4 regions of the Neobacillus sp. NRS-1170 genome follow, and region 4 is predicted to be linked to each of the others. Evidence: riboswitches for the same ligand, from Rfam matches in the RefSeq annotation. Region 4 holds a riboswitch; each other region holds the start of a gene.
What was found. A riboswitch is a leader RNA that binds a small molecule or an ion and turns the genes downstream of it on or off. The one in region 4 is predicted to bind S-adenosylmethionine.
Positions count from the first base shown of each region.

Region 1 (2,202 bases), on a different contig from region 4:
ATTGATAGGCGGATTAAATCTTCTGATACTCCTGCTGCCTTAAGGCCTTCAGAATCTAACTGCTGATGAGTAGTACTAGCCGGATGAATGATTAAGCTTTTTGCATCCCCAACATTGGCAACATGAGCCCATAAAGAAAGGGAATCAATAAGCTTCGCTCCTGCTGCTTTTCCACCCTTAATTCCGAAAATAACCATAGATCCTGCACCTTTTGGCAAATATTTTTTTGCTAAGTCGTGATCAGGATGTGTTGTATGCCCTGGATAGGAAACCCACTCTACGGAAGGGTGATTTAATAAATATTCAACGACTTGGTTTGTATTGGCGATATGCTCTTTCATGCGAACATGCAGTGTTTCAAGACCAAGTGTAAACAAGAAAGCATTTTGTGGACTTAAGGCTGGTCCAAGGTCACGAAGGAGCTGGACTCGCGCTTTGATAATATATGCTGCGGCCCCTAGTGCCTCTGCATAGATAAGATCATGATAGCTTGCATCTGGAGTAGTAAAGCCAGGGAATTTAGACGAATTCCAATCAAACTTGCCGCCATCAACAATGATGCCGCCTGTCGTGGTGCCATTCCCTAGGAGCCACTTGGTTGCGGAGTGTACCACAATATCTGCACCATGTTCAATTGGTCTGCAAAGGTAAGGTGTTGCAAAGGTATTGTCAACAATTAATGGGACTCCGGCCTCGTGAGCAATCTCGGCAATTTTTTCAATATCAAGAACTCGCAAGCTTGGATTACCAATTGTTTCAGCAAAGACTGCTTTTGTTTTTTGGGTAATAGCCGTGCGGAAGTTTTCCGGATTATCTGCATCTACGAATTTTACTTTAATCCCGTATTTAGGGAGAGTAACCGCAAATAAATTATAGGTTCCGCCATAGAGATTGGAAGCTGCAACAATTTCATCGCCTGCTTCGGCAATATTTAGGATTGCGAGTGTGATGGCAGCCATCCCGCTAGCGACTGCCAGGGCGCCGACGCCTCCTTCTAGAAGGGCAACACGTTCTTCAAATACGGTCGTGGTTGGATTATGAATTCGGGTATATATGTAACCTGGTTCTGCTAAGCTAAACAGGTTTGCTGCATGTTCTGTGTTTTTAAATTGATAGGCATTGTTTTGGTAGATTGGAACTGCGCGTGCTCCTGTCACGGGATCTGGTGATAATCCGCCATGAACACTTAATGTTTCAAACCGATACTTTTTTTGATTTTCAGCCATTACTCCCACTCCTTTTAAAATAAATACCCCCGCTTCAATAAGAAGAGGGGGTCTCTCTTCTTATCTTCCGAAGCCTTTTTCTGCTCCGCTGGAATTAGCACCTTGGTTGTCCAACCGGTTGCCGGGCATCATCGGGCCAGTCCCTCCGCCTCTCTAGATAAGATTACTTTATTTGACTGATTTATTGGTAGAATATTCTAAATTCAGCATACATGATGTCTAATTCCGAGTCAACACCTATGATTAAATTATTTTTGCAAAATCTTCCTGTGCTTTTGTGAGGTAAAAAAGGGATTCGAGCAGCAAGGTCGTTCTTAAAGGCGCTGATATGCTGAGCTTTAGAGTTCGTAACCTTTTCTTACCCTCGAGGAGTTGTGTTATTTCATTTAGATTGCCGCTAATTTCGTATTTAGCTGGTTGATTTTGAAGAGTAAAAATGGTTCCATTTTTTATTACTAGTTGAATGCACTGTTGATTGGTATTTATGTTCACTCGAAGGTCCACGTTTTCTATCAATGGAAGGATATGCCTTTGTTCTCTTACCTTTGTTAGAAAATTATTTAAAGCCTCTATCATTTTCACCACTCCGGTCCCATGCTTTTACTATTACTATTCATCATGGGGCGCTATTATCCTTTTAATAATGCTCGACAGTTATTGCGGGGGTCAGCGGAGGTAAGTGTCGAAATTGGTGGAATTGTTATAAATTGTTCAAATGTTTGTTGTTAAGGATGGGTGATATTTTTATAAAATTTAAAGTAGGAAAGGATGTGGATCATGGCTTTCAAACCTCGTATTGAGCCATTGGAATTAAGGATTCTTAGGATTTTAAACACACGAATGGAATTAACGGAGGAAGAAAGGAGGAATTATTTTAACCTTGAAAAAGGCTACCAGGGTGAAGTACAGTTTGATTTATTAACGGAGATATTGCAAAGTAATTGTTATATTTTAAATGATTTGCTTCTTGAAAGTA
Region 1 is NZ_JBITPF010000030.1:45,993-48,194, forward strand. Features, by position in the region: gene ACIFOT_RS14260 (O-acetylhomoserine aminocarboxypropyltransferase/cysteine synthase family protein) at 1-1,226, opposite strand, end outside; SAM riboswitch class I at 1,284-1,390, opposite strand; gene ACIFOT_RS14265 (hypothetical protein) at 1,470-1,802, opposite strand; gene ACIFOT_RS14270 (nuclease-related domain-containing protein) at 2,004-2,202, shown strand, end outside.
Region 1: linked by a shared signal. The riboswitch ahead of ACIFOT_RS14260 (O-acetylhomoserine aminocarboxypropyltransferase/cysteine synthase family protein) and the one ahead of ACIFOT_RS04255 (YezD family protein) in region 4 are both predicted to bind S-adenosylmethionine.

Region 2 (2,202 bases), on a different contig from region 4:
GAACTGTGAACTTGAGGAAAATCAAGTACAATCATTTTTCACTTCTTTCGACCTACTTAAACCCGCCCTATATTAAAATAGACTCTAATAAATAAAAGGAGTTACATATATATGCAACTCCTTATCAGACTAATTATAGATTTGCTTGCTCACGTAATGTTTGAGCTTTATCAGTACGCTCCCAAGGAAGATCAACATCTGTACGGCCAAAGTGTCCATAAGCAGCTGTTTGCTTATAAATTGGGCGGCGAAGTCCGAGCATGTTGATAATGCCAGCTGGGCGAAGGTCAAAGTTTGCATCTACAAGATCAACTAAAACATCTTCGCTTACTTTACCTGTGCCAAAAGTATCCACAGAAATGGAAACTGGTCTTGCTACACCGATTGCATAAGCAAGCTGTACTTCAACCTTATCAGCAAGACCTGCTGCAACGATATTTTTTGCTACATAACGTGCTGCATAAGCGGCAGAACGGTCAACTTTTGTTGGATCCTTACCAGAGAAAGCACCGCCGCCATGACGAGCATAACCGCCGTAAGTATCAACAATGATTTTGCGTCCTGTCAAGCCTGCATCCCCTTGTGGTCCGCCGATAACAAAACGGCCAGTCGGGTTAATAAAGTATTTAGTATTTTCATCAATTAGTTCATTGGGAACAACTGGATTAATCACATATTCTTTAAGGTTTCGCTGGATCTGCTCGAGCGAAACTTCTGGGTGATGCTGCGTCGAAATAACAATTGTATCTATGCGAACTGGTTTATCGTTCTCATCATATTCAACGGTAACTTGTGTTTTACCGTCAGGACGTAGATAAGGTAAAAGCTCCTCTTTACGAACTTCTGTTAAACGGCGTGACAGCTTATGAGCAAGTGAAATTGGAAGAGGCATTAACTCTTTTGTTTCATTACATGCAAAGCCAAACATTAAACCTTGGTCCCCTGCACCAATTGCTTCGATTTGCTCATCAGACATTAGTCCTTCACGAGCTTCCAGCGCTTGGTCAACCCCCATTGCAATGTCTGGAGACTGTTCATCAATCGATGTTAATACGGCACAAGTTTCCGCATCAAAGCCGTACTTTGCACGAGTGTAACCAATTTCCCTAACTGTTTCGCGAACAATTTTTGGAATATCCACATAAGTAGAAGTGGTGATTTCCCCAGCTACAAGTACTAAGCCTGTTGTTACGGAAGTTTCAGCCGCAACACGGGCATTAGCATCCTTTGCTAAAATAGCATCTAAAATGGAATCAGAAATTTGGTCACAGATCTTGTCAGGATGACCTTCAGTTACTGATTCAGAAGTGAACAAACGACGTTTTGTTGACATCTGAATTCCTCCTATATTATTGAATAAAGTGAGGTTATGTGTGGGGTTATGTTACCTTGTTAGTTTAACCTCGGGTTGATACGGAACTCATTCCCTTAGTAGTATGAAATAAACACGGGTATTTTATTAATAAACACAGTATTAATAATAAACCCGGCTGAAGATTCTCACGATGGGATAAACAAAAAGCGATTATGTAGCACGAAAAACAAAAAACCTTTCCATCGCATGAGGAAAGGTTGAGTGCAAATGTTTGCGTGCCTTTCACTCTTATCGTTCAAGGTCAAGCCTTGCCTCAGGTTTAGCACCTTTGCCCGAAAAATAAAACAAAACCATTCTTCGTTTGCAGGTTGCTGGGTTTCATAGGGCCTGTCCCTCCACCAGCTCGGGATAAGAGAGTATCCGTTCAAATTAAAATCATACCCTACAATATTGAAGGGTGTCAATCGATATTTATGAAACTTTTACCATGCAAATGGCTATAAATATAAAAATATTTTAATTTCATGATATAAATATTTTCTTTTTGCTTATTCCCTGAATAATGTATAAAATACAACTTGAAATAATTAAATAGTATAGACTAATTTTATAAATGTGTTATACTAATCGATATAATAATCGCCATTTTAAATTAAATAAAAAGGATGGTTAATTAAAAATGAATTCTGTTCATATTCCCAATGAATTAAAGCAATTACTTAAAGAAAATAATGTCCAAGTTCAATTATCAGTTCCTCAGTTAGTTGAAAAAATTCTAAACCGAAATGAAGGATCCTTAACTTCAACTGGTGCAGTTCGTGTTTCCACAGGCAAGTATACAGGACGTTCACCGCAAGATAAATTTATTGTCGTTGAAAATTCAACAA
Region 2 is NZ_JBITPF010000047.1:31,621-33,822, forward strand. Features, by position in the region: gene metK (methionine adenosyltransferase) at 134-1,333, opposite strand; SAM riboswitch class I at 1,601-1,730, opposite strand; gene pckA (phosphoenolpyruvate carboxykinase (ATP)) at 1,995-2,202, shown strand, end outside.
Region 2: linked by a shared signal. The riboswitch ahead of metK (methionine adenosyltransferase) and the one ahead of ACIFOT_RS04255 (YezD family protein) in region 4 are both predicted to bind S-adenosylmethionine.

Region 3 (2,202 bases), on a different contig from region 4:
TGTAAAAAGTATCGGCCGCAAATGGCGACGGTTCGCGCCAAAGTCATGAAGGCGCTGACCCCGCAAGCAGGGAGAACAGGGAAGATTGTTGAAGAAACAATATCCCTAAAGGAAGAAGATATTCGGACAAAAGTCTTGGAAATAGTCAAGGAAACGGTAAAGAAAGTTAGAATCGACGAGGCGGACATCATTGTTGCCGGCGGGAAAGGATTAGGGAGCTTCGAGGGATTTCAGTTAATCCACCAATTGGCGAAAACCGTCGGAGGAGCGGTTGGTGCCAGCCGAGATGTGGTGGAAGCAGGTTGGATCGAACACGCACATCAAGTAGGGCAAACTGGTGTGACAGTGACGCCAAAAATCTATTTTGCGATTGGAATTTCTGGTGCGATTCAACATATTGTGGGAATGAAAAATTCCGGTTTAATAATTGCCATTAATAAGGACAAAGAAGCCCCTATTTTTCAAAACTGTCATTATGGAATTGTTGGCGATGCCTTTGAAATCGTTCCTATACTAATCGAACAGTTTCAAAATGCTTTATCTAGAGAAAAGGTAAGCAGCACCAGCGAAGGATGAAGTAATTTTGTAAAACAGAAAGGTGGGGTTAGTTAGGTCCCACCTTTGTTTTTTTATTTAATACTTGAATTTCAGTTAAGCTGGTGTTATTGTTATTAAAAATAAATAGCGATAAACTTCTTATCCAGAGTGGTAGAGGGACAGGCCCTATGAAACCCGGCAACCATCAGTCAAAATATTGACTTGAAACGGTGCTAATTCCTGCAAAGGTGATAACCTTTGAAAGATGAGAGGAAAGTATTTCATCATACCAACCTCTCTTTTAATCAAAGAGAGGTTTTTTGAATGGAAAGAAGGCTTATCGCTCTGAAGGAGCGATATTAAATGGAAAGAGCAGTGTTTGGTGCAAGCGAATTTTTTAGTCAAAAAGCATTTATTACAGGAAATCGTGGGATTGAAAAGGTTCGAACTGGATATCTAAAAGACTCAAATGTAAAGATTGTTGAAATATGGTTTAATCCGTGGAAAGTATCTTATGATGAACTTGTAGAATTGTTTTTTGATTTACATGACCCAACAGCAAGAGAAGGTCAGCTATATAAAAATCAATCCTTCATTTTCTTTTCTGATCTTCATCAAGTTACAGTAGCTAAGCAAAAGAAAAACGAGCTGCAACATATATTAAATAATGAAATTATTACAGAAATTACTCCAGTATGGGAGCATATTAGCTTTTGAATTCATGATAGGGATGTGTACTATGAACTATACGACTGAGCGCACACGGCGCCAAATCATACAAAGTTTTATGCGTGTTTTACAAACAAAACGATTCTCACATATCACGATTCAAGATATATGTGATGATGCGTTAATTCATCGCACGTCTTTTTATCGTTATTATGAAGATAAATATAGCTTGCTAAGAGATTTTATTTATCATTTATCTGAAGAGATTATTAAATTAAATAAGGAGTGTAATACTGACACGTTTAGATTATTAGTCGATTATGTAGATGAACATTTTGTGTTATTTGAAAATACGTTATTGGGATCGGATGGGCATATATTTTTCAAAAGCATGGTTAAAACTGCCAGTGATATTTTACGTGAACATTCAAAAACAGAGAATGATCCGATTTCCACAAAAATCAATCAATCGAAGTATCCTGAGGTCATGTGTGATTTATATGCCACTTCCTTTATAACCATTTTACAGAATTGGGTTAGTAAAGAATATAATTATAAGAAAGAAGAGCTATTCGAAATCTTCAACCAGGTAATGTTGTAATAATACAAAATGATAATAATGTATTATTTTGATGCACTCGTTCCATTTTGGTTTTTGAACCCTTCCTAATCCCTTGCTATAGTGACTAATGTGAAGAGGGAAATCGATGATGTTTTGTTTTTTCTGAAAGAAGACCAACAGGAAAAATAAACATTTTATTCAAAATAGGAGGGAACAAGTAGGGTGAGATCAATCATAAAAGGCCGTTGGGCTATATTTGCTTTATGGCTGATTGCTACAATAGTGCTTACAGTCATTCAGCCCGACATCAATGCCATACTGCGGCAAAAAGGACAGCAAGGAACGGGGAATGAAAGCCCTTCGGTCATAGCAGACAATATCCTCAAAAAGATGGATACTACCAAAGGGACGAACAACCTTATCGTTTTTTATGA
Region 3 is NZ_JBITPF010000069.1:5,831-8,032, reverse strand. Features, by position in the region: gene ACIFOT_RS25320 (electron transfer flavoprotein subunit alpha/FixB family protein) at 1-576, shown strand, start outside; SAM riboswitch class I at 694-809, shown strand; gene ACIFOT_RS25315 (peptide-methionine (S)-S-oxide reductase) at 901-1,254, shown strand; gene ACIFOT_RS25310 (TetR/AcrR family transcriptional regulator) at 1,277-1,807, shown strand; gene ACIFOT_RS25305 (MMPL family transporter) at 1,991-2,202, shown strand, end outside.
Region 3: linked by a shared signal. The riboswitch ahead of ACIFOT_RS25315 (peptide-methionine (S)-S-oxide reductase) and the one ahead of ACIFOT_RS04255 (YezD family protein) in region 4 are both predicted to bind S-adenosylmethionine.

Region 4 (2,202 bases):
ATTACCATCCACATATTTACCATAATCCGGAATTGCGATTCGATCAAACTCGCATACAAGTCTTTTCAATCCATCCTCTAACACGTCTCCAGTCACTGGGAATCCATGGCCTGTTACAGCAACAGAGGGCTTCAATGCTTCCAATTTTTTAACTGATTCCCAGGCTGCCTGCCAATCGGTTGTAAAGTATCTCGGGGGCCCATTTATACCTTGTTCCTGAGTAATGACCTTATACAACGAATCCTGTTTTACATTAATAAAAGCATCACCGGCAATTAAAGCGCGGTCTTCCTCTCTGAAAAAGGAAACATGACCAGGAGTATGTCCTGGTGTATGGATCCAGCGGAATCCAGGCAAATGTGGGACGCTTCCATCAGAAGGGAGTTTTTCAACTCTCGTTCCAAGATTGATTGGCTCATTTGGAAATATAGGAGACATCTTCGCCACCATTCCGCCTTCTACAGTCGGATCTGGTTCTGGATAGCTTTCTTTACCTGTTAAATAAGGTAATTCCATTTCATGTGCATAAACTGGGACTCTCCAATGATTGACTAACTCAATAATCGCACCCACATGGTCAAAATGTCCGTGTGTTAAAATAATCGCTTGCGGCCTGCAGCCAGTACCAAAACGCTCCTCCGTTGCCGAGATAATTTCATCGGCAGATCCAGGCATACCTGCATCAACCAATAAAAATGCCCCTGAATCAGGGTTACCAACTATGCAAATATTGACAATCTGAATGGTGTGACAATACAAATCTGGTAATACATTAATCCCAACACCGCTGCTTATAGAAGTGGCGGGAATAAATTTATAATCATCTCCATACGATAGTTCTTTATCCATTGGGAATCTCCTTATCATTAAATGGTTTGAAAGTAGTTTTTTCCCAGCATACTTCATTTATTCTAATCACAGTTATTTAAACAAAATAAATTGTTAAAATATTTTAATCATTTATATTGACGAATCCCTATTGGTATAGTAGGATTAATGACATCAACTAAATATCGCTTATCTAGAGCGGCTGAGGGACTGGCCCGTTGAAGCCCGGCAACCTACGAAGAAAGGTGCCAATTCCAGCAAAATGTGCTCATTTTGGGAGATAAGGTGTTTTACATAATTGAAGACGCCTTTCCTTAATGGGAGAGGCGTTTTTGTGAAAAGGGGGGCGAATTATCTGAAACCATCAGAATGGCAAGAAATTGCTTCACACCTTGAGCAAATGCTTGGCACATTAAAATTCGGATCCATCACCCTAGTGGTTCAAGATGGCAAGGTAATACAAATTGAGAAAAATGAAAAGGTTCGTATTCAATCGAATAAAACACGCTGACTAGAAAAACTAGAGGCGGTCTTCACCAAAATTCTGATGGAAGACTGCTTTTTTTATAGACTGAGAGGAGGCTAATAAGAAATGACGAGTTCAGTAACTTATGAAAATTGGAATCAAATTTCAGATTCGTTTTCTATAGAAGATGAAACCAAGGGTGCTCTTGGCGTTCTAAAGTGGGCCTATAACAATTATCAAGAAGAGAAAATTGTTTATGCATCCAGTTTTGGTGCGGAAGCAATTGTATTAATTGATTTGATTCACCAGGTGAAACCAGATGCCCATATTGTTTTTTTAGACACAGGGCTGCATTTTTTGGAAACCTATGATGTCATTGATAAAATCCAAGCCCGTTTCCCTACATTGAAAATTGAAAAGAAACAGCCGGCACTTACATTGGATGAACAATCTGCCCAATATGGATCAGCTTTATGGAAACGGGATCCAAACCAATGCTGTCAAATTCGAAAAGTAATTCCGTTAAGGGAAACGCTGACCCAGAAGGAAGCTTGGATCTCGGGGCTTCGCCGCGAGCAGTCACCAACAAGGCAGAATACTCAATTTCTTAACAAGGATGACAAATTTGAAAATATTAAAATTTGTCCATTGATTCACTGGACATGGGATGAAGTCTGGTCCTATATCCGCGAGAAAGACCTTCCTTATAACGAATTGCACGATCGAAATTATCCAAGTATTGGATGTTTTCCTTGTACTCAGCCTGTAAGCTCTAATGGTGATTCTCGTGAAGGACGCTGGACCGGAAGCAGCAAGACTGAGTGCGGTTTGCACTCATCGTAAGGAGGGGGTTCTAACGCTTACAATCATTGCTGTTACCATCGGATTATTCTTTGCCGTAAATATTG
Region 4 is NZ_JBITPF010000011.1:130,944-133,145, reverse strand. Features, by position in the region: gene ACIFOT_RS04260 (MBL fold metallo-hydrolase) at 1-849, opposite strand, end outside; SAM riboswitch class I at 1,015-1,115, shown strand; gene ACIFOT_RS04255 (YezD family protein) at 1,229-1,339, shown strand; gene ACIFOT_RS04250 (phosphoadenylyl-sulfate reductase) at 1,421-2,137, shown strand; gene ACIFOT_RS04245 (inorganic phosphate transporter) at 2,112-2,202, shown strand, end outside.